Regions from separate parts of the Roseovarius sp. EC-HK134 genome, predicted to be linked through region 1. Evidence: riboswitches for the same ligand, from Rfam matches in the RefSeq annotation. Region 1 holds a riboswitch; the other holds the start of a gene.
The links. A riboswitch is a leader RNA that binds a small molecule or an ion and turns the genes downstream of it on or off. The one in region 1 is predicted to bind cobalamin.
Positions count from the first base shown of each region.

Region 2: another riboswitch for cobalamin. It lies ahead of GC127_RS07255 (CbtB domain-containing protein); the one in region 1 lies ahead of GC127_RS21810 (hypothetical protein).

Region 1 covers NZ_LR701544.1:3,724,099-3,733,990, forward strand. Annotated here, with positions in the region: gene GC127_RS21790 (OB-fold nucleic acid binding domain-containing protein) at 1-289, shown strand, start outside; gene GC127_RS21795 (peptidoglycan-binding domain-containing protein) at 325-834, shown strand; gene GC127_RS21800 (Mrp/NBP35 family ATP-binding protein) at 881-1,936, opposite strand; gene GC127_RS21805 (DUF1127 domain-containing protein) at 2,185-2,412, shown strand; gene GC127_RS21810 (hypothetical protein) at 2,698-2,967, opposite strand; cobalamin riboswitch at 3,069-3,269, opposite strand; gene GC127_RS21815 (OsmC family protein) at 3,320-3,790, opposite strand; gene rseP (RIP metalloprotease RseP) at 3,809-5,158, opposite strand; gene dxr (1-deoxy-D-xylulose-5-phosphate reductoisomerase) at 5,162-6,340, opposite strand; gene GC127_RS21830 (phosphatidate cytidylyltransferase) at 6,337-7,116, opposite strand; gene GC127_RS21835 (isoprenyl transferase) at 7,113-7,856, opposite strand; gene frr (ribosome recycling factor) at 7,856-8,419, opposite strand; gene pyrH (UMP kinase) at 8,468-9,193, opposite strand; gene miaA (tRNA (adenosine(37)-N6)-dimethylallyltransferase MiaA) at 9,335-9,892, shown strand, end outside.
Region 2 covers NZ_LR701544.1:686,536-696,427, reverse strand. Annotated here, with positions in the region: gene cobN (cobaltochelatase subunit CobN) at 1-2,663, opposite strand, end outside; gene GC127_RS22770 (hypothetical protein) at 2,756-2,917, shown strand; gene GC127_RS07280 (GNAT family N-acetyltransferase) at 2,920-3,369, opposite strand; gene cobW (cobalamin biosynthesis protein CobW) at 3,366-4,454, opposite strand; gene GC127_RS07270 (DUF1636 domain-containing protein) at 4,526-4,855, shown strand; gene GC127_RS07265 (hypothetical protein) at 4,860-5,351, opposite strand; gene GC127_RS07260 (CbtA family protein) at 5,407-6,087, opposite strand; gene GC127_RS07255 (CbtB domain-containing protein) at 6,091-6,255, opposite strand; cobalamin riboswitch at 6,288-6,514, opposite strand; gene smc (chromosome segregation protein SMC) at 6,726-9,892, shown strand, end outside.

The DNA.
Region 1 (9,892 bases):
GGTTGCGGGGCTGGTTCTGGTGCGTCAGCGCCCCGGCACCGCGCGCGGCGTGGTCTTTGTCACGCTCGAGGATGAGACCGGCACCATCAATGTCGTGATCTGGCGCAAGGTGTTTGACCGATTTCGCCGTGCGGTGATCGCCGGGCGCATGCTGCGTGTGACCGGGCGCGTCGAGCGGCAATCCGGCGTGACCCATCTCGTCGCCGAAGAGATCGAGGATATCTCGGCGCTGCTTGACCTTCTGGCCGATCCCGAAACCCCGCTTTCCCCGCCGGATCAAACAGGCTAGGCTCGTCTCGATCATCGCCCGCGAGACGCCCGCCCATGCTGCTGCCCCGCCTGTTCTGCCTTGCGCTGGCCCTCGCCCTCGCCGCGTGTCAGCCCGTGCCCTCTGGGCCAGAGCGCTCCAACGTCGGGGCCGAAGCGCCACCGGGCGCGCCCCCGGGCACCTGCTGGGGCAAAAAAGACACCCCCGCCGTGATCGAAACTGTCACCGAACAGGTGCAGCTTACCCCGGCGGAAACCGATGCATCCGGCCAGACCCTGCGCCCCGCCGCCTATGCGACCGTGACCCGTCAGGCGATTCTGCGCGAACGGGTCACGACCTGGTATGAAACCCCCTGCGCCGATCTCTTGACGCCCGAGTTCATTGCCTCGGTGCAGCGCGCCCTTGCGGCGCGCGGCCTCTACACCGGGCAGATCACCGCGCGGTTTGACGCCCGCACCCGCGCCGCCATCGCCCGCTATCAAGCGCCATTGGGCCTTGAGAGCGATACGCTCTCGCTCGACAGCGCCCGCCGCCTTGGGTTGGTGGCCACGCCAATCAGCGACTGATCCTGCTCCGCCTTTGGCATTGGGGTCACGCTTGCGGCATTGACCCTCACCCATGCCCCTCCCGGATCAGACGGAGCGCAAGCTCGGCATAGGCCCGCGCCGCCGGGCTGTCGCCCGCAGCCACCGGGCATCCCGCATCCCCCGCGAGCCGCGTCTCAAGATCAATCGGCAAAGCCGCCAAGAGCGGCAGGCCAAGCCCCTCCGCCTCGTGCTTCACCCCGCCATGACCAAAGACATGCGCCTCATGCCCGCAGTCGGGGCAGGTAAAGAACGACATATTCTCGATCATGCCCAATATCGGCACCTCGAGCGTGCGGAACATATCCATCGCCTTGCGCGCATCAAGGAGCGCCACATCCTGTGGTGTCGAGACGATGATCGCCCCATCAGGGCGCGCGCGTTGGCTGAGTGTCAGTTGCACATCGCCCGTGCCCGGCGGCAGATCGACGATGAGCGCATCCAGATCGCCCCAATCAACCTGCGCCAACATCTGCTGCAAGGCCCCCATCAACATCGGCCCCCGCCAGATCACCGCCTTGGCCGGATCAAGCATCAGCCCGATCGACATCACTTTGACGCCATGCGCCTCAAGCGGCGTAATCCGCGTGCCATCAGGGCTTGCGGGGCGCGCGCTCAGCCCCATCATGCGGGGCTGACTTGGCCCATGAATATCGGCATCAAGCAGGCCCACGCGCCGCCCCTGTCGCGCCAGCGCTACCGCCAGATTGGCCGCCACGGTCGATTTGCCCACGCCACCCTTGCCGCTTGCCACCGCCAGCAACGCGCCAATGCCCTCGGGCCTAATAGAGACATTGCCGCCCTTGGGATGCTGCCCCAGCTTGAGCACAGGCGGGGCCGCCTGCGCCGTCAGCACGACCCGCGCCCGGACGATTCCCGGCAGGCTCAGGGCCGCGCGCTCGGCGGCGGCGCGCAGGGGTTCCATCATCCGCGCCATCTCGGGGCTTGGGGCCTCGATGACAAAGCGCACCTCACCGGCTTCCTCGGTCAGTGCCCGTACCATGTCTCGGGAGATGAGATCACCGCCATCCGGCAATTCCAAATGCCGCAACCGCGCTTCAAGTTCGCTGCGAAAATCGTTCATCTTCGGTCCTTTGGTCCTGGGTTGGTCCTCAGCCACCATCACGGCGACAGCAGCAAGTCTTCACATAACGCCTAAAAAATGCCGCATTTGCTTAACCTTAGGTCACTTTTAGCTTATGCATTTGCTGCATAGCAGCATTGCTTATCAGGGGTATTGTGCACGCGCAGCAAAGGCGTATCTTACTCTCAACAAATGGCGAAACGAACCCCGCCGAACCTGAATACAATCAAATCCGCAAGGACCCGAAAATGCCGACGACGCTTAACACCAGCCGCTCCGCCACCGCCGTCCTCGGCGAAGACCTGAGCGCGGCTGTCTATGCTGCAATGCAGCGCTTTGTGAATTATCGCACCTATCGCCGCACGGTCAATGAGCTGTCGCAACTGAGCGCGCATGACCTCGCCGATCTGGGCCTGCACCGTAGCGAAATCCGCCGCGTTGCGCATGAAACAGTTTACGGCCACCGGTCGTACTAAAGGATCAGATACCCCCCTCCTCCTCCCTGGGGTATCTGTTACGGTCACGGGCATCTTTCCTCCTCCCTGATGCTCGGGGCCGTCAAATCGGGACTGAACAAGTCCCTTCGTTTTGCGAATGGCCCTCTCCTCCTCCCTGGGCCGGACGTATAGGAAACGGCGGCACCCCTCCTCCTCCCTGGTGCCGCCGTTTTTTATTGCGCGGATGCAAGACAGGGCAAACTTTTCACTAGTCGCACGAAACGCCCCGCGCGGCTCAGCCCTCCGGTAGCCGCACGGCAAAGCTTAGTGCTGCACGCGCGCGCGCCCGCGCCGCATCGTGCCTGCCAGATACGCCCGGCTCGCCTCTTGCAAGATCCCGACAAAGGCCCGCGCCGCGTCGCTTTCTGCCGCCACCGCTTCGGGGCAGTCCAACGCCGCCCGCGCCACTTGCGCCGTGACGGGCCCTTCAACCGAACACGCCCAGGTCAAAAACCCGATCCGCGCCACTTGCTCGGCCTGACGTCCGATGGCCGGATCACGCTCCAGCCCATTCATGATTCTTAGGAAACTCACTCTGCTCTTCTCCCCGACCGCACCCCGGGTCGGATGGGGCGAGAGCAGCAGGGGCCATGGCACGACAGATATTAGGCGCGCACGCCCGCACCGCACCCCGCGATTCGACGATCCGCCAAGGCTGGTTTCCGGGCTTGGGCGGCAGGCCAAATGGCCCTCGCATCTCGGCACCTTCCCGGACAAATTGCCCAGTGGCCTATCGCCGAAATGCCCTCCCTTACCGTTGCGGGGGCAGCGCCGGAGTTACACCGGCTTCCCAATTCTCCGCCCCAAAGGGCGGCACCCTGACTGGTTTAACCTAGCCGCGCAGGCCCCCGATCTGCAAGTCTGAAACCGACGCCGCCCGCGCCGCTCACGCCAGAACGCGATACCGCGCCGCGTAGCTCACAGGAAAATTCACCGACCGCGCAATAAAGCAGTACGCATGCACCTGCCCATGCAACGCATCAACCCGCCCAAGATCGGTTCCCGCCGGCACCGCAATCCGGGGCCGCAGGGTGGCGCGCAGAAACCGGCTGGCCCCGGCGCTATCCGTCTCACCCACCGCCAGCGGATCATCCTCATAGGCTTGCACGGCAATGCCCGCATCGCTCGCCAGATGCAAAAACCACAGCATGTGACAGGCACTGAGCGCGGCAATCAGCATATCCTCGGGATTATGCAGGCCGGGATTGCCGCCAAGCAGCGGGTCGTTCGAGCAGTGGATCACGGGCTTGCCCGGCGTCTCGACATTCCAGGTCCGGTCATAGCCCTTGTAATGCCGCGTCCCATCGCCCCGGTTGCCGGTCCAGACGACGCGGGCAGTATAATCATGCTCCGTCACCTTGACCCCTCCCGCGCCTTAGGGGCAGAAAATATCGTTGAAGAGGGCGAACAGCATCAGCGACAAGATGAGCGTCAGACCAACAGTCATCAGCACCCGCAACGCCCGCTCGCTCGGCGGGCGGCCCGAAACGGCCTCATAAGCGTAAAACACCAGATGCCCGCCATCCAGCACCGGCACCGGAAAGAGATTAAGCAGACCAACCGCCGTTGACAGCACCGCAATGAACCAGATGAAGCTTTCCGCGCCTTGGCTGGCCATCGCCCCCGAAACCTGTGCGATGCCAATCGGCCCGGACATGTTGCAACTGCTGATCGCCCCGGTGATCATGTGATAAAGGCCCGACAGCGAACTTTGGATGATGTCGCCGGTCTGGCCGACCGCATCCCCCACCGCCTCAATCAGCCCAAGCCGCTCGGTCGCAGGCTCAAACGCCATGCCGCCCGCGATCCCGATTCGCCATTCGGTGCGAAACCCGCCCTCAGGCTGCGGTTCGTCCACTCGGCGCGGGGTAATCGTGACCTCGTGGCTTTCGTCGCCCTCGCGCCACACCGTCAGCGCCAGCGGTGCCCCATTAGACCCCTCGACCACTACCTTCAGCTCTTCAAAGGCCACAATCGGCGTGCCATTGATCGCCGTAATCACATCACCCGCTTCCAAATCCGCCGCAAAGGCCGCAGATTGCGGTGCCAGCCCGCTGATCAACGGCGGCATAAGCTGCGGGCCCATCGCCTCGATCTCGCGTCCTGCGCGCTCAACCGTGTAGCGCAACAGCGCCTCGCGCGGCAGCGCGTCGATCATATCATCATAGACCTCGCCCGCCGCAACATCAGGCAGGGGCATACCCTCGACGCTCAGCACCCGGTCGCCCGGCTCTAGCGTGATCCCCTCAACCGGCAGCGGCTTCAATGCGCCCACGGTCAGCGGGTCGGCGGTCTTGCCCCCGGTCATCATCACAGCGCTGAAAATGATGATCGACAGAATGAAATTGAACACCGGCCCCGCCGCCACGGTCGCCGTGCGCGCCCAAAGTGGGGCACCATGCATCGTCTGGCGCAGCCGTTCAGGCGGCAGCGCCGCCATCGCCGCGCCGTCCTTGCCGCTCGCCGCATCGGCATCACCCAGAAACTTGACGAACCCGCCAAAGGGCAAAGCCGCGATCTGCCAGCGCGTCCCATGCCGATCCATCCGCGAAAACAGCACCGGACCAAACCCCAAAGAGAAGACTTCGGCCTTGATCCCTGACCAGCGCCCAACGATGTAATGGCCATATTCATGCACCGCCACGATCACGGACAACGCCACAACAAAGGCCAACAGGGTCAGGAACAGATTGCCGAATTGCGGCAGAGAGGTCAGAATTTCCACGCTTTATCCTTGGGTTCTTCGCTGAGAGACGACCAGATCGGCCTGCTTCCTAGCCAGATGGTCCATATGCGCCACCACATCAAGGGTCATCTCGGAATTCCGCGCCTCTGGCGCATCCTGCAAGGCGGTCAAAACCTCCTCAACCACGATGTTCATATCGGTAAAGCTGATCCGCCCCGCGATAAAGTGATCCAGCGCCCGCTCCTTGGCCGCATTGAACACCGCCCCCGAAAGGCCCCGCGCCTGCATCACCTCGCGCGCCAGCCGCAGCGCGGGATAGCGCTCAGGGTCCGGCGGGCGAAATTCCAGCATGCCAATCGCCGCCAAATCCAGCGCCTCCACCGGCAGCGCCTGTCGCTGCGGCCAGTTCAGCGCATAGCCAATGGCATGGCGCATATCCGGCGGCCCGACATGCGCCATAAGCGCACCATCGCAGAACCCCACCAACGCATGCACCAGCGATTGCGGATGAATGAGCACCTCAATCTGATCGGGGGCAAAGCCAAAAAACTCGCGCGCCTCGATCATCTCCATCGCCTTGTTGAACATCGAGGCGGAATCAATGGTGATCCTCTGCCCCATGGCCCAATTGGGATGGCTCGACGCCTCAGCCACGGTGGCCCCCGCCAGCCGCTCCAGCGGCCAATCGCGAAAGGCCCCGCCCGAAGCGGTGATGATCACCCGGCTGACAGCGGCCGCATCCTCACCCACAAGCGCCTGAAATATCGCGGAATGTTCGCTATCCACGGGCAGAATATTGGCACGGTTGGCACGCGCGGTGCGCATCATCAGCGCCCCCGCCGTCACCAGCGATTCCTTGTTGGCCAAGGCCAGCGTCGCGCCCTGCTCCAGCGCCGCCAAACCGGGCGCCAGCCCTGCGGCCCCCACGATGGCCGACATCACCCATTGCGCCGGTCGGCTGGCCGCCTCATTCAACGCCGCCTTGCCCGCCGCCGCCTCAACCTTGCTCCCCTTGAGCGCCTCGCGCAGCGACACCAGCAGATCGTCATGCGCCGTCACCGCCACCTCGGCCCCGAGGTCTATGGCATCGCGCGCCAGCTTGTCGATGTGATGCCCCCCCGTCAGCGCCACCACCTGATAGGCCCCCGGCGCGCGCCGGATCAGGTCAATCGTGTTCTGCCCGACAGAGCCGGTCGCCCCTAAAATGGAAATTCGTTTCATGCCACCCCCGGCAAGAGGCCCAGCGCCCACATGATCACCACGACCAACGCCGCGCCCAGCATCGCATCAAACCGGTCCAGCACGCCGCCGTGACCGGGAATAAGGTTGGAACTGTCCTTGATCCCGCGCAACCGCTTGACCGCACTTTCTGCAATATCGCCCATCTGCCCGGCAAACCCCACCAGCACCGACAGCGGCACCAGCGCAAGCCCCGCCCCGGTCGGCGCGGCGAATATCGCCCCGATCAGCGCCGCACCAACCCAGCCCGCCATCGTGCCTGACCATGTTTTCTTGGGGCTGATGCGCGGCCAGAACTTGGGCCCACCCAGCATGCGCCCGGCAAAATAGCCCGCAACGTCAGAGATGACCACCACCGCCACCAGCCATAACACCCAGATCAGCCCCGCCTCGGCGCGCAGCGTGCCCATGGCGTAGCACCCCAACAGGGCCCAAATCGCAAGCGCAAAGAACGGCCCGCGCTCGCGCTCGACCGAACTTGCGGCAACCACGACCGCAGCCAAAAGGATCGGCAACACCATGATCCCCGGCAACCACAGCGCCAGTGCCACCGCCACAGCCGCCAGCACGCCCGAGCGCAGCGCGTCAGGGGCCGCGAACATGCGCGCCGCTTCCCAGATCATCGCGCCCGCCAGCACACAGACCAGCGCGGCAAAGGGCAGACCGCCCAACCAGATTTCAATTGCGCCCACAACGATCAGCAAGATACCCGACACAAGGCGCGGCCACAGGTCCGCCCAGCGCGCCGCCCCGCTCATGCAGGCACAGCCCCAAAGCGGCGATCCCGCGCGCCATATTGCGCCAGCAACCGGGCGAACACATCCGGCGTGAAATCTGGCCAGAGCGTGTCGATGAATTCATATTCCGCATAGGCCGATTGCCACAGCAGGAAATTGGAAATCCGCGCCTCGCCGCTGGTCCGGATCACCAGATCAGGATCAGGCAGCACGCAGGTATCCAAGTAGCGGGGCAAGGTTTCCTCGTCGACATCCTCGGGGCGCAACCGCCCTTCGGCCACATCAATCGCCAACCGCTTGGTGGCGCGCGACACCTCATCGCGCCCCCCGTAATTCAGCGCGATGGTCAGGTTGGTGCCCGTGCAATGCGCGGTCATCGCCTCGGCCTCATCCATCAGCCCGCGCAGCTTGGCATCCAGCCGGGGCCGGTCGCCGATGAAACGCACCTGCACATTCTCGCGCACGAATTCCTGCATTTCCTTCATGATATAGCGACGAAAGAGGCTCATCAGCCCCGCCACCTCGGTCTGGGTCCGTTTCCAGTTCTCGGTGGAAAAGGCAAATATCGTCAGATACTTGACGCCCAAACCGGGGCAGGATTGCACGATCTCGCGCACCCGGCGTGCACCGGCATGATGACCAAAGAGACGCGGCCGCCCACGCTTTTGCGCCCAACGCCCGTTGCCATCCATAATGATCGCCACATGGCGCGGCCCCTCGGCCGGCGCGGATATTCCTGCCATGGGCGCGCTTTTTGCCATCAGACCTGCATGATCTCCGCTTGCTTACCCTCCAGCAATTCATCGACATGCTTGATGAAACGGTCGGTCAGAGATTGCACCTCGGATTCCCAGAATTTCTGATCATCCTCCGACATGCCATCGCCTTTGGCCTTCTTGATCTGATCCATCCCGTCGCGGCGCACATTGCGCACAGCAACCCGGGCATGCTCGGCATATTGCGCCGCCACTTTGGTCAGCTCTTTGCGGCGCTGTTCGTTCAGCTCAGGAATCGGCAGCATGATAATGGTGCCGTTAAGCTGCGGATTGATGCCCAAACCACTCTCGCGAATGGCTTTTTCCACCTTACCGACAAGGCCCTTGTCCCAAACATTGACCGTCACCATGCGCGGTTCGGGCACGTTGACCGTGCCCACCTGATTGATCGGGGTTTTCTGGCCATAGGCATCGACCATGATCGGCTCCAGCATCGAGGCCGAGGCGCGACCGGTGCGCAACGAGGCAAACTCGGTTTTGAGCGCGCCAATCGCACCCTCCATCCGGCGCTCCAGATCACCTGTGTCGATTTCGATATCATCCGCCATATTGTCTTGGTCCTTCTTGCGGCTCTTGCGTCTAAGCCTTGTTTTGCCTCAACCGTGCACGGTTGTATAGGTGCCCTCACCGGCCAGAATGCCCTTGAACCCGCCCGGTTCGTCAAGCGAGAAGACGATAATCGGCAAGTTATTGTCCCGCGCCAGCGCAATCGCCGAGGCATCCATCACCCCCAGATGCTGCGCCAGCACCTCGTCATAGGTCACACGCTCGAACCGCTTGGCATCCGGATATTTGATCGGGTCCTTGTCATAGACCCCATCCACCTTGGTCCCCTTAAAGATCGCCTCACAGGCCATTTCATTGGCCCGCAGCGTTGCCGCCGTATCGGTGGTGAAATAGGGGTTGCCGGTTCCAGCGGCAAAAATGCACACGCGCTTTTTCTCCAGATGCCGCACGGCACGGCGACGGATATAGGGCTCTGCCACCTCATCCATGCGAATGGCGCTGATCACCCGGCAAAACACGCCCATTTTCTCCAGCGCGCTCTGCATGGCCAGCGCGTTCATCACAGTGGCCAGCATGCCCATGTAATCCGCCGTCGTGCGCTCCATCCCCTGAGCGCTGCCTTGCAAGCCGCGAAAAATGTTACCGCCGCCAATCACCATGCAGATCTCAACCCCCAGATCATGCACAATCTTGACCTCGCGCGCGATCCGCTCAACCGTTGGGGGATGCAACCCATAGCCCAGATCCCCCATCAGCGCCTCCCCGGAAATCTTGAGCATCACACGGGTGAATTTGGCTCTCTCCGGGGTGGTCATCGGCATTCTCCGTTCGGTCGTGTCAATCTCGCGCAAAATGTCGCAAATGCCGCCCATGTGCAATCGCTGATCACCCCGTTTCGCGGGGAAAAGGCGGCAAACCGCCTCGCCAAACCGCGCGATTGGCGCTAACCGGAGCCTATGAGCCTGCCCGTTGAGATCCACCCTGACCGCCCCGTCTTGATCGCTGGCCCCACCGCCAGCGGCAAATCGGCGCTCGCGATGCACATCGCGCGCACCCAAGGCGGCGTCATCGTCAACGCCGACGCCCTACAAGTCTATGAAAACTGGCGCATTCTCAGCGCAAGACCCAGCGCCGAGGACACAGCAACCGTTCCCCACCGCCTATACGGGCATATCGGCGCGCAGGCCGACTATTCCACCGGCCATTGGCTGCGCGAGGTGGCAGCAATCCTCCAGACGCCGGCACGCGCGATCATCATCGGCGGTACCGGCCTCTATTTCAGCGCGTTGACCGAAGGTCTGGCCGAGATTCCCCCAACCCCACCCGCATTACGCGCCGAGGCCGATCACCTCATGGCCACACACGGGCTTTCCACACTCCTTGCCGCCCTTGATCCCACGACCCTTGCGCGCATCGACACCCGCAATCCCATGCGCGTCCAGCGCGCGTGGGAGGTGCAGCGCGCCACAGGTCACGGACTGGCCGCATGGCAGGATGACACGCCGCCGCCCCTT
Region 2 (9,892 bases), 3.0 Mb from region 1:
AGGTTGGCAGATTTCCAGCCCAAGGCCCAAGCGGTCGGCGTGGGCACGGCGCGGCTGTCCACACTGTAGAAATTGCGCCCCGTTGGCAGGGTATCGAGCCGCCCACGCGTGGGGGCGCCCGAGGGTCCGGGGACAATCGCCCGCCCGTTCAGCGCGCGCAACAGCCCCCCGCCCTCGTCCGGCCCGCAGGCGGCAATGGCGGGGCGAATGCGCGCTGCCATCTCTGCCAAAACCGCCGACGTATGCGGTCCGATCTCTTGGCCGCCCTCCCTCAAGAGGCGCTGCGCCATAAGCTCCAGCCGCTCCACCGTGTCGCCATTGCTGCGCCATGGATCGGCGCAGAGACCGGCCAGCGCCTGCGGCTTTTCAGTGGCGGCCCCGGCCATATCGCAATCAAGCGGATCAATGCCCAGCCCGAAATCACGCGCCAGCGCGCGGATCAGCGAGGCGTCTCCCCCTTGGCCATCGCCGCGCGGCACCCGGGCCAAGGCAATGGCCAGATCAATCTCTTGCTGCCCTGTGGGCGATTGACCGAATACATGCAGCCCATCGCGGATCTGCGCCTCTTTCAACTCGCAGAGATAGGCATCAAGCTGCGCCAGATCAGACTCTTCATCCGCCCCGGACATGCCGACATCCTTATCGAGCCCGGTGGCAGAACTCAGTGTCAGGATCTCGCGCCGCAGATGGGCGATGCGGCGTGGATCGACCCCGGCGGCCTCGTAATACTCATCTACCAGCGCCTCGAGATCGCGCAGCGGGCCATAGGTTTCGGCGCGGGTCAGAGGAGGGGTAAGGTGGTCGATGATCACCGCCTGCGCGCGGCGTTTGGCCTGCGTGCCCTCGCCGGGATCGTTGACGATGAAGGGGTAGACATGCGGCATCGGCCCTAGCACCGCTTCAGGCCAGCATTCGGCGCTCAGCGCCAGCGCCTTGCCCGGCAACCATTCAAGATTGCCATGCTTGCCCATATGCACGATCGCGTGGACGCCGAAATGGTGGCGCAGCCAGATGTAGAAGGCGAGGTAATTGTGCGGCGGCACCAGATCGGGGGCATGATAGGTCTCGGTCGGGTCGATGTTATAGCCCCGTGCGGGCTGCAACCCGACCACGACATGCCCGAAGGTCAGGATTGACAGGGCAAAGCCTGCACCGGTGCTGCCGTCGGATTTGAGAATTTGGGGAACAATGAAAGGGTCCGTCTCAGGCGCGCCCCAACGGGTCGTCATCGCCTCGCGCAGATCCCACGGCAGGGCGTTGAAATGCTCCAGATAGATATCCAGCGGCAGGGTTTCACCGCCGTCGCGCGATGCGCGATCCGTGAGCCAGTTGGTCGGCCCCGCCATCACCGCGCGCATCAGGGCGTCGCTATCTTCTGGCGGATTGGCGACGGTATAGCACGCCTCGGCCATCAGGCGCAGCGTGTGCACCGTGGCCGCAGGCGTATCAAGACCCACACCATTGGCCAGCCGTCCATCCTTGTTTGGGTAATTGGCAAGGATCAGCGCCACCCGCCGCTTGGGCGCAGGCGTCTGGCGCAGTTTGGCCCAATTGGCGGCCAGCTGCGCCACAAAATCTACCCGGTCGCCAACCGCGCGATACGTGGCGATGGCGCATTCTGTGGCTGCGTCGAAAAACGCCTCGCCCTTGAAACTGATGGCACGGGCAAGAATGCGGCCATCGACCTCGGGCAGGGCCACGTTCATGGCGATGTCGCGGCCTGAAAGGCCCGTGAGCCCCTTGGCCCATGCCTCTTCGGTCGATCCTGCCAATACCACCTGAAACACCGGGGCGCTATTGGCGGCGGGCATGGCCAGCGGATTCTCTGGGCTTTCGTCGCCCGCATGCGGCGAACCTACGGCAAAGGCGGTGCAGTTCAGGATCACTGCAGGTGGTGCCACGCTGAACAGATGCTCCAGCGTTGCCACCGACACCGGATCTTTGAGCGAGGCGACAAAGACCGGCAACGGATTAAGCCCGGCGCGCAACAGCGATTTCACCAGCCGGTTGATCGGATGAAGCCCGGCCCCCTGCACCAGCGCACGGTAAAAGATAATGGGCACCACCGGCTGGCCGGTACCCCAAGCCTCTTGCGCGGCGCTTAGGCCTGCGACACCCGCACCCGGCCAATAGACGCCCGCGCGCAGCAGCGGGCTGGCGGTGGCAGGGGGGTCGCCGCCCTCCAGCATGGTCTGCGCATAGCGCAGGAAATTCCCGGCATTCTCCGGCCCACCTTCCACAAGATAGGACCAAAGCGCATCGTAATCCGCATCCGACACCGTGGACAGGCCGCGCAATTCTGCGTCTGGCTTGTCATCGCCGGGCAAGAGCGCCAATGGCACGCCGGCCTCATGCAGACGCGCGGCATATTGTTCGGCCCCGTATTTCCAATAGCCCACACCGCCCAGAACCCGCGCGATCACCAGCCGCGATTTTGTGGCGCAGTGATCGAGATGCAAGTCGACGGACATCGGGTGCTGCAAATGGCTGAGATTGGCCAGCCGAAGACTGGGTGGGTCTGCCATTTCGCTGCGCGCCTCGCTTAGTGCCGCAAGCTCGGTATCGGCGGCCGAGACAAAGACCACATCGGCGGGGGTTTGGCCCAGATTGACGGGCTCCTTGCCATCCTCGATGGCCCCGGGGGTGGCGGCGAGAAGATGCATCAGACGGTTCCAGCTTGAACGGGGCGGTAATTTGCGGCAATAGCGGCGTCAGAGCGGCCCCATCTGGGGGGCCGGGCCGAAAGGGCAACGACATGGATTACAACGCATTGGGCGCCTCCAAGAAAGGCGGCAAGATTCCCCGCCACAAGGAGCATAACGCACCGGGTACGGACAAGAACCCGTTTGGCAAGCGCCCCTCCAAGGAAGAGCTGATCGCGCGCCTCAAGGCCAAGGCCGAGAAGTCGTCGAAATAGGCTCATAGCCGCTTTTCCATGAAAATGGACGAGGGCGCGTTGGGATAATCGCCGAACGGGCCCCTCGGCATAAAACCGTGCCGGGCATAGAGCTTGTGGGCTGCGGTTAGCAAATTGCCGGTTTCCAGTCGCAGGCAGGGCAGGGCGTGGGTGCGCGCCTCGTCCTCGATCTGGCGCAACAGGGCGTCTGCTACGCCCTGTCCACGCGCGGTCTCGGCCACGAACATGGATTTCACCTCGCCATAGCCATCGCGCAATGCAAGCGCGCCGGTGCCAAGGATTGTGGTGCCGATGCGCGCAGCAAAAAAGCGGATATCGGGCGCGCAGAGCGCGTCGATATCGAGAAAGAAGTTATCCTCGGGCGGAAACAGCGATTCCATCAGGGCATGGCTTGCGCGCAAGAGCGCGCTGGCCTCTGGATGTCTTGGGTCTGCCGCCTCGACGATGATCATGCCAAGAGCGCGGAGGTGATCGCCGCCCGGTCCATCCCGGCCTGACCGATCACCACCAGCCGCGTTTGGCGTGGACCGGACCCGAAGGGTTGGTCGAAATAGCTGTCGACACGCGGCCCAACCGCCTGAATCGTCAGGCGCATCGGCTTGCCCGCCACGGCGGCAAAGCCCTTGAGCCTCAGGATATCATGCGCGCGGATCACCTCTGTGATCTGACGGGAAAAGCTGGCCGGATCGGTGATCTCGGGCCGCGTCACCACAAAACTCTCAAAGGCGTCATGGCCATGGTCATGATGGTGATCATGGTCATCATCATCGTCGTCGTGATGATCATCATCATCGTCGTCATGGTCATGGTGATGATGGTGCAGTTCATGCCGCGCCTCCATATCCGCCTCGGCGCCGATACCCTGTCCAAGCAGCACCTCGACCGGCAGCGCGCCCATCGTCGCGGTCACGACTTGCACACCATCACGCGAGTCTGCGCGTAGCCGCGTTGTAAGCGCGATGCGCTCCTCCTCGGTCAGCAGATCGGATTTGTTGATCACGATCATATCGGCACAGGCCATCTGATCCTCGAAGAGTTCCGATAGTGGCGTTTCGTGGTCAAGGTTTTCATCAAGCTTGCGCTGGGCATCGACCGCCGCCACATCATGCGCAAAGCGTCCTTCGGTGACGGCCTTGCCATCGACCACTGTCACCACGCCATCAACGGTCACCCGCGTGGAAATCTCGGGCCAGTTAAAGGCCCGCACCAGCGGCTGCGGCAGCGCCAGACCAGAGGTTTCGATCACAATGTGATCGGGCGCGCGCTCGCGGTCCAAGAGTTTTTGCAGCGTGGGAATGAAATCCTCTGCCACGGTGCAGCAGATGCAACCGTTCGACAATTCCATCACATCCTCGTCTGAACAGGTCTCGATTCCACAGCCTTTGAGGATGTCGCCATCTACGCCCAGATCGCCGAATTCGTTGATGATGAGCGCAATGCGCTTGCCGCCCGCATTCTCGAGCATATGCCGGATCAACGTAGTCTTGCCCGCCCCGAGAAATCCTGTGACGACGGTGGCGGGAATCTTGGCTTGCATGTCTTGGCTCCTTCAGGGGCTTGCATCGGGCGGGGCGGCTGGCCTAAGCCCGGTGGAAAAGGGGATCGGGCATGATGCACCGGATTGTGGTCTGTTCTACGTGCGAGGGCACGGATGGCAAGGGCTTTGCGGCCCGTTTGCGCGCGGCTTTCAGCGAACGGGGTATGGAGTTCACGGTGCAGGACCATGACTGCATGTCCAATTGCGCCCGTCCGCTCAGCGTGGCCTTTTCCGCGCCGGGCAAGGCCACGTATCTGTTTGGCGATGTAGACCCCGCAGGCGATCTTGAGGATACGCTGGCCTTTGCCGCGCTATATGCCGAGTGCGCCGATGGCTGGATCGAGGATGCACGTCCTGCCGGACGGCTCCGGCATTGCCTGATCGGGCGCGTGCCGGGCTGAGGGCTCATTCGATCACCACCGCAATCGTGGCCTCTATGGGTACGCCGCCCACGGCCAGTTGCGTATGGTCATTGGCATTCAAAGTCACGCGCAGCTCATGGCTGCCGACAGGCAACGCATCCAGCTGCATCCATGGACCATAAGCACGCGCGATCTTGATCCCGTTGAGATAAAGATGCGCATGCCCATGCCCCGGCATATGCGGGCCATTCACCCCCTCGGGATCAAAGGTAAAGTTCTCTACCCCGATATGCAGGTTGCGGCTCTGCGCTCCATCAGCGTGCAACGTCAGGTCCAGCATCGGGGCAGGCGTGCCCGCTTCGGTCAGTGTGGCATGAGCGCTGCCCCCATGATCATGCGCGCTGTGGTCGTGCACTGCCGCACCGTGATCGTGGTCATGCCCCTCAAGCTGCGCGCCCGATGTAGCGGCAATCAAAAACCCCAGACCTGTTCCGAAAAAAAGGCCGATGCCGAGAAAGGCAAATGGTTTTGCCATAATATCGCTCTCCTTGCGGATGGCCCCGGCACCGTGATGCCGGGGTGATGTCATGTCAGGCGGTGGCGCTTTCACGTTGCCAGAAATACCCGGCAAGCGCGCCAAGACAGACCCAAGCCGCCATCCCGACGCCAAGCGCACGCGCAGCAAAGAGCGCGGCCAGTTCCGGTGGCACCGGCCCGGTAAAGCTTTCGGGTTCAGGCGCACCGATCAGATGCGGTGCCGCCAACAGGGCGATCGCAACCGCCAGCATCACCGGCCCTTTGCCAAAGGCCATCAAGCCAAGCCCCACCGCCGTGGCAGTCACTGTGCCCCACCACCAGATTTGTCGTGCGGTGATGTCGGTATAGGCCACGCCCGGCACTTCCGGCGGCAGCGACACAGCGGGTGCGAAATGCAGCGCGACAAATCCCGCCAAACCCCACATCACACCGCGGCGCGCGTCGATGCGCACGCCATATTCCGCCGCCATCCCCATACAGGCCACCAGAACCAGCCCGTAGCCCACGTAGATCAGCGCCGCAAACAGGATGCTTAGCCCGTCGCGCATCACGTCAAACCCCGGCAATTCGGGCGTGGCGCTGATCGCCTCTGCCCCGAAATGCACAAGAGTGCCCCCTTCATACAACTCGGCATGCAAAAGCACGGGCTGAATGAACACCATCTGCAACAGGGCGGCTATCAGCCCTGCACAGAAACCAGCGAACAACGCGCTGGTCGCAATTTTTGAGAACATAGGTTAGTGGCAGGGAAAGCCGGTTGCGTGGCGCACATCGTGCGCTGCGTCATGCAGTGCCGAGGCTTGCACATGGCCTGCGACGGTCACGATGCCCAAGCCCAGAAAAAGCGCGGCAACGAACGGCAGGACGGTAGATTTTGCAGCAGTTTGAACCAATGTGGTCATGGCGATATCTCCTTTGCGCCTCTCACCCGAGGCGGGATTGACGAACGCAGGGCTGGTCTCCTGGCTCGCGGGTCGTCGCCTGTCTGCCGCCTTCCCAAGGTCATAGGCACCTCAGTGGCATCTGGCAGGGGCTCGCCGCTTACAGTCGCGGGGGCGGCTGACGCATAGGCGCCCTAATTGGGTCCACCGGCACGTCATTCCCATTTCATCCCCGAGGCGCTTTGCACCCAAACGAGGAACCTTGCACGTCCGGTATGCAGGCTGTTCTGCGACCCGTCAAGGAGGATTGCGACCGCTTTTTGGCAATCCGCGGCATTCTTTCTGCGGGGCTTGGCGGCGGTTCGCCCAATATCATGTGGATAAATGCTGTGACCGCCCCATATCATGTGGTTGGTCGTTGACAGGCCCGCCCCTCAGACATCACAATTCTACGACAACGGAATCACCGGACACGAAGGGCGCGCGCGCAGGTGCAGTTCTCGAAACTCAGATTGACCGGCTTCAAAAGCTTTGTCGACCCGACCGATCTGATCATCGCGCGTGGTCTTACCGGTGTTGTTGGTCCCAATGGCTGTGGCAAATCCAACCTGCTTGAGGCGCTGCGCTGGGTGATGGGTGAAAACCGTCCCACTGCGATGCGCGGCGACGGGATGGAGGATGTGATCTTTGCCGGGGCCGCAACTCGGTCTGCCCGCAACTTTGCCGAGGTGGTGATTCACCTCGACAATTCCGACCGGCTTGCGCCCGCCGGATTCAACGAGGCCGATCAGCTTGAGATCACCCGCCGTATTACCCGGGATGTGGGTAGCGCCTATAAAGTCAACGGTAAGGATGTGCGCGCCCGCGACGTGCAGATGCTCTTTGCCGATGCCTCAACCGGCGCGCATTCGCCCGCTTTGGTGCGTCAGGGGCAAATCTCGGAGCTGATCAACGCCAAGCCGAAATCGCGGCGGCGGATCCTGGAAGAGGCCGCTGGCATTTCCGGCCTCTATCAGCGCCGCCACGAGGCCGAATTGAAGCTGCGCGGGGCCGAGGCCAATTTGACCCGTGTCGATGACGTGGTCGAGCAACTGGCAAACCAACTGGCGCAATTGGCACGACAGGCCAAGCAGGCGGCACGCTATCGCCAAATTGGTGAAGAACTGCGCTTGGCTGAGGGGCTCTTGCTCTATCGCCGCTGGAAAGAGGCCGATTTGGCCCGTGCTCGTGCCGAGGATGACTTGCGCGAGCGCACCACAGTCGCCGCCCGCGCAGAGTTGACTGCACGCGAGGCGGCCAAGGTGCGCGCCCGCGCCGAAGACGCCCTGCCCAAGCTGCGCGAAGAAGAGGCCATCGCGGCGGCAATCCTGCAACGCCTGAGCGTGCAGCGTGACACCCTGACCGAACAAGAAGCGTCCGCCCGCGACCGCATTGCCACGCTGCGCAGCCGGATCGAGCAACTCGCCCGCGACATGGAGCGCGAGGCGGGGTTGAACCGAGACGCAGGCGAGACCATCGCGCGTCTGGAATGGGAGGCCGGCGAACTTGCCAAAGGGGCCGAGGGCCACGATGCCCGGCTTGAAGCGGCCCAAACCGAGGCGCGCGAGGCTGCGCAAATCCTGCAACAGCGGGAAAATGATCTCAGCCAGATGACCGAGGATATGGCGCGCCTTGCCGCCCGCCACCAATCTGCACAGCGCCTTCTAGAGGATAGCCGCAAGACCTTGATCAAGAGCGAGGCCGAGGCCGAACGTGCCCGCGCCGCACAAGCCGACTTGCGCGCGGCCCTAACGCGCGCCGAGGCCGACCACACCGCCGCACAAGAGGCCGAGGCCGAGGCGGTCGCCCGCGCAGAGGCGGCGGAATCCGCCCTGTTCGCCGCTGACGAGGCGCGCGCCGAGGCTCAGGCCCAAGAGGCCGAGGCGCGTGCCGCGCGCTCTGAGGCCGAGGGCGAATTGGGGGCCTTGCGCGCCGAGGTCACGGCCTTGGCCAAGCTGGTGCAGCGCGACACGGCCGAGGGCGGGCAGGTGATGGACCGCCTTCAGGTGCAACAGGGCTTTGAGAAGGCGCTGGGCGCTGCCCTTGCCGATGATCTGCGCGCCCCCGAAGTCGAGGCCGATGGCCCCTCTGGCTGGACCGTGCTGCCTGCCTATCACACGCCGCAACCCCTGCCTGAGGGGGTGACCGCGCTCAGCCGCCATGTCTCGGTTCCCGAGGTGCTGGCCCGGCGCATGTCGCAGATCGGGTTGATCGATCCCGAGGATGCCGCCCGTCTGCAACCCCTTTTGAAACCCGGTCAGCGTCTGGTCAGCACCGAGGGGGATCTATGGCGCTGGGACGGATTTCGCGCATGGGCCGAGGATGCCCCCTCTGCCGCCGCCCTGCGTCTGCAACAGCTCAACCGGCTTGAGGAACTCAAGCAACAGCTTGAACACACCACAGCGCGCGCAGAGGGGGCCGTGCGCGGCCACGAGGCGCTGCGCGAGGCGCTGATCCGTCGCACCGAAGAGGATCGCGCCGCCCGTGAGGCCCGCCGCTCTGCCGATGCCGCCGTCAACGAAACCAATCGCGCCCTCAGCCGCGCTGAGGCGGATCGCAACCTTGCCGGATCGCGGCTGGAATCATTGGGTCTCGCGGTCACCCGGCATGACGAAGAGGCGATGACCGCCCGTCAGAGCCTGTCTGAGGCGGAAAAGGGTCTGGCGGGACTTGGCGATCTCGATGCCACCCGCGCCGATCTCGAAGATATCAAGATGGCCGTCGAGGCCGCGCGCATGACCATGATGACCAAACGGTCAGGGGCCGACGAACTGCGCCGCGAGGGCGAGCGCCGGACGCGCCGCAGTCAGGAAATCACCAAGGAAGTCAGCGGCTGGCGGCACCGGCTCGACACTGCCGAGCGTCGGATCGCGGAACTGGCAGAGCGCAAGGAAGAGTCCGAAGAGGCCCTCGCTGATGCCAGTGCTGCACCCGAACTTCTTGCTGCCAAGCGCGCCGAACTAGGCGAGGAAATCACCCGCAGCGAGGCCCGTCGCGCCGCCGCCGCCGATGCGCTCTCGACTGCCGAAGGGGCCGCGCGCCAAGCCGCGCTGGACGAGCGCGACTCCGAACGCCTGGCCTCAGAGGCTCGTGAAATGCGTGCTCGGGCCGAGGCCCGGCTGGATGCCGCGCGCGAGACCCGAGACTACGCCGCCGAGCGGATCAACGAGACGCTGGAGCAGACCCCCGAGGCCCTCTTGCAGAGCCTCGCGGTCGATCCCGATACCATGCCCGCCTCTGATGCAATCGAGGCTGATGTGAACCGCCTTAAACGACAGCGCGACGCACTGGGGGCCGTGAACCTGCGCGCCGAAGAAGACGCCAAAGATGTCGAGGCCGAGCATGACAGTCTGATCAAGGAAAAGACCGATCTTGAAGAGGCGATCAAGACCCTGCGCAGTGGTATTGCCAGCCTCAACCGCGAAGGGCGCGAGCGGCTTTTGACCGCGTTCGAGACGGTCAATTCCAACTTTAGCCTGCTCTTTCGTCACCTTTTTGGCGGCGGCGAAGCCAGTCTTGTGCTGGTCGAGAGCGAAGACCCATTGGAAGCCGGGCTTGAAATCATGTGCCAACCGCCGGGCAAGAAGCTCTCGACGCTCAGCCTCTTGTCGGGCGGAGA